Regions from separate parts of the Streptomyces sp. NPDC001848 genome, predicted to be linked through region 1. Evidence: riboswitches for the same ligand, from Rfam matches in the RefSeq annotation. Region 1 holds a riboswitch; the other holds the start of a gene.
The links. A riboswitch is a leader RNA that binds a small molecule or an ion and turns the genes downstream of it on or off. The one in region 1 is predicted to bind thiamine pyrophosphate.

Region 1 (3,391 bases):
CCTCCACCGGCTGGAGCGCCTGCAGCACACCGAACCCACGATCGAGCGCCAGGAGTACGCGCTCGGGACGGTCTGTGCCGCGATTCCCCTGACCGCGGGGCCGACGACCGCAACGGTTGCGATCTCCCTGCCGTCCTGTCAGGCCGACCGGCTGCTGCCGCTCGCACACCGACTGCGCGAGGAGATCGGACGCATGCTCGGGACACTCGCCCTCTCTATCAGCATCTGAAAACTCACTCCTTGTGATCTGCCATGTACGTTCAGCAAACTTCCAGCAGGTGTCAGGGGACGCTTCCTGGCCAGTCCACGGCTACTGACGGGGTAGACGATGCGCGAGTCGGTACAGGCAGAGGTGATGATGAGTTTTCTCGTCTCGGAGGAGCTCTCGTTCCGCATTCCGGTGGAGCTGTGTTACGAGACCTGTGATCCCTATGCCGTGCGGCTGACCTTCCACTTGCCCGGGGACGCGCCCGTGACCTGGGCGTTCGGGCGCGAGCTGCTGGTCGACGGGGTGGGCCGGCCGTGCGGCGACGGCGATGTGCACATCGCGCCCGCCGAGCCGGACACCTTCGGCGATGTGCTGATCCGGCTGCAGGTGGGTGCCGACCGGGCGCTGTTCCGGTCCGGGGCGGTGCCGCTGGTCGCGTTCCTGGACCGTACGGACAAGCTGGTGCCGCTCGGCCAGGAGGGTTCCCTCGCCGACTTCGACGCCCATCTGGACGAGGCGCTGGACCGGATCCTGGCCGAGGAGCAGAGCGCGGGCTGAGGCCGTGCTTCCGTGCTGTAACGGTTCCTCGCGGCGGCGCGTGGGGCGCGGTGGGTGCCGTAACGCTTCTGCGGTGCGGCCTCCAGCGCTCGGGCGCCCTCAGTGCCTGCGGCGCCTCCCCCGTCCACTGCGGGCCGGTACGGCGGCCGGAGCGGCGGACCGGTCCGAGCGGTCGGCGGCGACCACGAGGGCGGCCAGCGCCGTGGTCACGGGCACCGAGGCGACCAGGCCGATCGAACCGACGAGCGTGCGCACGATCTCCTCCGCGACCAACTCGCTGTCGGCGACGGTGACCACGCTGCTCTGCGCGATCGAGAACAACAGCAACAGAGGTAGAGCGGCACCCGCGTACGCCAGGACGAGCGTGTTGACGACCGATGCGATGTGGTCGCGGCCGATGCGAATGCCCGCACGGTACAGACCACGCCAGCCCATCGAGGGGTTCGCCTCGTGGAGCTCCCACACCGCCGACGTCTGCGTCACCGTCACATCGTCGAGGACACCGAGCGAGCCGATGATGACGCCGGCCAGCAGCAGGCCGCTCATGTCGATCCCCGGATACAGGCCGTGGATCAGGCCCGTGTTGTCGTCGGTGTTGCCGGTCAGCGCCGCCCAGCCGATGAACAGGGATCCGAGCACACCGATCAGGGACAGGGAGATCAGCGTGCCGAGCACCGCCACCGAGGTGCGCGCCGAGAGCCCATGGCACATGTAGAGGGCGATCAGCATGATGGCGCTGGCGCCGACCACGGCCACGAGCAGCGGGTTCGAGCCCTGAAGGATCGCCGGCAGGATGAACAGGCTCAGCACCAGAAAGCTGACGGCCAGGGCGATGAGCGCCATCACACCGCGCATCCGCCCCACGACCACCACGGCCACGGCGAAAATGCCGGCCAGCAGCGCCATGGGGACCTTGCGGTTCACATCGGCCACCGAGTACTGCAGGTCCCTGGGGGCGGACGGCTCGTACGCGACCACGACCTTCTCGCCCTGATGCAACTGCCGTGACTGGTCCGGCTGGACGATCTCCGTGAACGTCCGGCCCTGGTCCTTGCCCGTGTCGACGCGGACCGTCGCCTTCTTACAGGTGCCGGTCGACTGCTGCTGGGCCGAGGAGCCCTCGGCGGTGGAGGTGTCGCCGGTCGGGGTGTCGCCCGAGGCGTTCACGGACTTGCAGTCCACCTGCACCACCCTGGTGACCGTGGCCTGCTGTGTCTGCCGGTCGAATCCGACGCCGGTGCGCTTGTGCGACGGCACGCCGCCGGGCCACAGCACGACGAGACCGACCACCACGGCTGCCGTGAAGGGGATGAGGATCGCGGCGATGACCCTGCGCAGGTGCCGCGACACGGGGGCCGCCGGACCATGACTGTGGGAGTGGCCGTGCCCACCGCTCGGTGCATGCCCATGGCCGGCACTCTGTCCGGGGCCGTGTCCGTCGCCCTGGCGGTGGCCATGGGGCGGGTCGGGCGGTGGGTAGGGGGGCGGATGCTGTGTCGTGGTCACCGAGGCATCATCGCAAGAAGGCATGAGGCCCACTGTTCAGCCCGCGCAAAGAGACGCTAGCGTGGGAGGACCTTTGCACACGCGGGAGCTCGGAGCACCGGGCTGAGAGGGCGCTGACCTCCGCAGACGCGATGTTTCACGTGGAACATCGACGGGCGGAAACCGCTGCGTCGACCGCTGAACCTGTTACCGGGTAATGCCGGCGTAGGGAGTAGGTCACATGACCAACAAGGACGTACGCACGCCTGCCTCCGTTGAGGGCGACCAGGAGGCCGGACAGTCCATCGGCTGGCACAAGGCGTACATCGAGGGCTCACGCCCCGACCTGCGCGTGCCGGTCCGTCGAGTGCACCTCACCAACGGGAAGTCCGTCACGCTGTACGACACTTCCGGCCCGTACACCGATCCGCTCGTCGAGACAGATGTCCGCAGGGGCCTGGTCCCGCTGCGGGAGAACTGGATCACCGCCCGCGGTGACACCGAGGAGTACGCGGGCCGTCCGGTTCGCCCCGAGGACGACGGGATCAAGCACACCTCGCCGCGGGGTGGACTGCGCAACCTCGACGCGGTGTTCCCGGGGCGGCCACGTCAGCCGCGCCGCAGCCGCGACGGCAAGGCGGTGACACAACTGGCGTACGCACGCCGCGGCGAGATCACGCCCGAGATGGAGTTCGTCGCCATCCGGGAGAACGTGTCCCCGGAGGTGGTGCGCGAGGAGATCGCGGCAGGCCGCGCGGTTCTCCCGGCCAACGTCAACCACCCCGAGATCGAACCGATGATCATCGGCAAGCGGTTCCTGGTGAAGGTCAACGCCAACATCGGCAACTCCGCGGTGACCTCCTCCATCGAGGAGGAGGTCGAGAAGATGACCTGGGCGACCCGCTGGGGCGCTGACACGGTCATGGATCTGTCCACCGGCCGCAACATCCACACCACGCGTGAGTGGGTACTGCGCAACTCCCCCGTGCCGATCGGCACGGTTCCGCTCTACCAGGCCCTCGAGAAGGTCGACGGGAAGGCCGAGGAGCTGACCTGGGAGATCTACAAGGACACGGTCATCGAACAGGCCGAGCAGGGCGTGGACTACATGACGGTGCACGCGGGCGTGCGCCTGCCGTA
Region 2 (3,391 bases), on a different contig from region 1:
CAGCAGCCGGGTCCGTACGGCGTCCAGGGCGTCGTCGGCGAGCAGCCGGTCCCCGTGCTTGGAGACGCTCACCGGGTCCACGACGACCGGCGCGGACACGTCCGCGAGCAGGTCGGCCACCGTCTGGACCAGCGCGGGCGAGGCGAGCATGCCCGTCTTGACCGCCTGTACGCCGATGTCGTCGACGACGCTGCGGTACTGGGCGCGCACCGCCTCCACCGGCAGCTCCCATGCCCCCTGCACTCCCACCGAGTTCTGCGCCGTGACCGCGGTGATCACGCTCATCCCGTGGGCGCCGAGCGCCAGCATGGTCTTGAGGTCGGCCTGGATGCCGGCGCCGCCGCCGGAGTCGGAGCCGGCGATGGTCAGGACACGGGGCGGCGCGGTCATGCGCGGCCCTCCTCTCGGACGCGCAGCGGGGCGTAGAGCGTGAGGGCGACCAGGAACGCCACGTAGTAGGAGACGTCGGCGCCGTGCAGCGCGTGGGCGACCGGGCCCACGTACAGGCCGGTGTCCATGAACGGCACCGCCGCGGCGAAGGCGCCGACGAACGCGAGGAGCGGCGGCCACGGGGAGCGCGGCCGGGCGGTCTCGGCGGCGAGGTCGACCGCGGTGCCGCGCCGCACCAGCCAGTCGACGACGACGATCGCCACGAACCCGGGGATCCAGTAGCTCACGAACAGCAGCACGTTCTGGAAGCGGGCGGTGGTGTTCGCCGCGTGCATCCACAGCACCAGCGGGAAGCCCAGCAGCACGGCGAGGGCGGCCGCCACCGGACGCGGCAGGCGGACCCCGACGGTCTGCAGCGCCAGGGAGCCGCTGTAGTCGTTCATCGCGTTGCTGGCGAGCGCCGCCAGCGCCACGGCCAGCAGCCCGAAGGCGCCGGCCGCGCCACCGCCCAGGACATGGTCCACGCCCGCGGCCGTCTGGTCGGTCAGCACCGAGGCGCCCCACAGCCCGAGGACCTGCACGGCCAGGAAGGACACCACCAGACCGAGCAGCGTGCACCAGAACATCCGGGCGCGTGAGGTGGTGCGCGGCAGATAGCGGCTGAAGTCGCTGGCGTACGGCGCCCAGGACAGTGACAGGCTGAGCGCGATGGTGCTGGTCAGCACGAAGGCGCCCGCCCGGTCCGCGCCGTGCGCGGTGCCCGTCCAGGCGGGGTGCACGCTTCCCTGCATGCGCAGGGCGATCAGCGCGAACGCGGCCGCCAGCACGAACGTCATGACGATCTGCAGCCGGTGGATCGCCTCGTAGCCGAGGACCCCGAGGGCTCCCTGCGCCAGCATCACCACCAGGGCGCCCAGCCAGAACGGCCAGCCCGCGAGCCGTGCCAGCGCGTCCCCGCCGAACAGCCCGATCAGCGCGTCCCAGGCGATCGAGGACAGCCACTGCAGCACCCCGGGCAGCACCACCGCACGGCCGAACGCCAGCCGGGCGAGCGGCAGCTGGCCGGCTCCGGTGCGGCTGCCCCAGGTGCTCAGGTAGGCGGTGGGCACCGCGCCCAGCACCGTGCCCAGGACGACGGCGGCGAGCGCGGTGGTGAAGTCCAGGCCGAGCGCGATGCCGATGGTCCCGGTGAACACGCCGGTCATGGTCAGATTGGGTGCGAACCACACGGTGAACAGCCGACCCGCCCCGCCGTAACGATTCGTCTCGGGGACCGGCTCGATGCCGTGCCCCTCGACCCTGAGGTCGCCGGGAGCGGTGGGCATCCGCCCGTCGAAGACGGTGCTCCGGCCGCCGGTGGGCAGTCCGCCCGAGACATGCGCCGATGGCATGAAAGACATCCCTCCGCCAGTACGAACTGGTTCAGGTTCGACGGGTGTGATCTCAGCCCGCAGGTGGGCACCCCGTGTCCGGTACGGCGGCAAGACTAACCCGAGGACCGGAATCAGCCATACGCAAGGGCCGCTGCCCGGTCAGCGGCCCTGGACGTGTCGTGCCGGCGCGTCAGCGCCGGGTGTAGACGAAGCCGATCTTGTCGACCTCGTCCCCGGCGCGCCCGTGGAACCCCGCGATCTGCCAGCCCCAGGGCGCCGTACGGGTCACGCAGTCGGAGGTGGTGGTGCCACCCGCCAGGCTGCGGCCCAGGTTGGTCGTGAACTTCGCGGAGAAGATCCTCGAGTGGCCGTCGTACTGACCCTCGCACAGCTGTGCGCTCGTCACGTACTCGTCGCTGCCCAGGGCGAGTGCGGACGCCGTGCCGCCGGTGCCGCCGTGGACGAGCGTGGTGCCGCCCGCCAGCGTCAGGCCGACCTGGTCGACACGGGAGCCGCTGCGCAGCGATATGCCGGTCGCGCGGGCGCCGGCCGGGACGCTGTCGATGTCGTTGTAGTAGTCGCCGTGCGGGCCGCCGAACTGGTCGCTGAGCTGGAAGGCGGAGTCGCGCGCCCAGCTGAACGTGGCGGTGATCGGGTCGTGGTCGGAGAGCATCTTGCCGTCGTCGGTGAGGAACTCGGCGTGCTCGTTGTTGTAGGCGGTGGCCTTGAGGGAGACCAGCTTGCTACTCCGGTAGAGGATCTTGTCGACGACCTCGCAGCTGTTGGTGACCGCGTTCTCGTCGCACAGCAGCGGGTCGCTGCCCTTGACGGGCGGGGTGCCGCCGCGTACCAGCTGGACCCAGGCGTCGGTGAGGCCGTTGGCGGCGGCGAACTCGGCGATCGTGTCGCCGGAGCGCGTGTAGCGGGTGTTGGTGTCGCCCATGACGACGACGGCGTTGCCCGCGGAGTGGGTTGTGATGAAGTCCGTCAGCTGGTTGAGGTTGTCCGCGCGCGAGGCCAGGTCGCCGTCGTTCGTCCCGGCGTTGGTGTGCAGGTTGTAGAAGTCGACGTAGACGCCCTCGGCCAGGCGCTCCCGCATGAACGTGAAGCCCTTGGGGGTGAGGCAGTCGCCCGAGTCGTACTGGCACGAGTTCCAGTGCACGCGCTCGAAGTCGTCGGTGTCGTAGGGGATGCGGGACAGCGTGTTGAGCCCGCTGCCGACGCCGGCGCCGCCACTGGTGGGCGTGCGGTACGGGTGGGAGTCGGCGGCGTACAGGTACGCGTGGTAGTTGAAGTCCTCCTGCACCTGGACGATGTCGTACGGGCCGAGCCGCGAGCCGATCGCCGTGGTGCTCGGCCGGCGCGGTGTCGGAGCGCTGGAGAGGCCCTCGGGCAGGCCGGCGACGTTGTAGCCGAGCACGCTGAACGTGCCCGAGTCGGCCGCCGCCGCGGTGGGCGCGGTGGCCGTGAGTCCGCCGAACGCGGCGGCGGCCGCCGCGAGGGTGGCGAGGAGTCTGCGCATGGGGAACGGCTCCTGGGGGTGGCGAAGGGAGTGTTGCGCGCATGCCAAAAGTAGCGGCGAGGGACCGCTGGGGGAACGCGCTTTCTGCGGTCCGGGTGAAGATTTC

Region 2: it holds a riboswitch for thiamine pyrophosphate, as region 1 does, so the genes downstream of both, ACFYZJ_RS08000 (purine-cytosine permease family protein) here and thiC (phosphomethylpyrimidine synthase ThiC) in region 1, are expected to answer to the same signal.

The regions. Positions count from the first base shown of each region.
Region 1 is NZ_JBIATP010000009.1:53,932-57,322, reverse strand. Features, by position in the region: gene ACFYZJ_RS19685 (IclR family transcriptional regulator) at 1-229, shown strand, start outside; gene ACFYZJ_RS19680 (SsgA family sporulation/cell division regulator) at 329-766, shown strand; gene ACFYZJ_RS19675 (YibE/F family protein) at 866-2,272, opposite strand; TPP riboswitch at 2,344-2,500, shown strand; gene thiC (phosphomethylpyrimidine synthase ThiC) at 2,493-3,391, shown strand, end outside.
Region 2 is NZ_JBIATP010000003.1:384,254-387,644, reverse strand. Features, by position in the region: gene thiD (bifunctional hydroxymethylpyrimidine kinase/phosphomethylpyrimidine kinase) at 1-390, opposite strand, end outside; gene ACFYZJ_RS08000 (purine-cytosine permease family protein) at 387-1,781, opposite strand; TPP riboswitch at 1,773-1,866, opposite strand; gene ACFYZJ_RS07995 (jacalin-like lectin) at 1,954-3,285, opposite strand.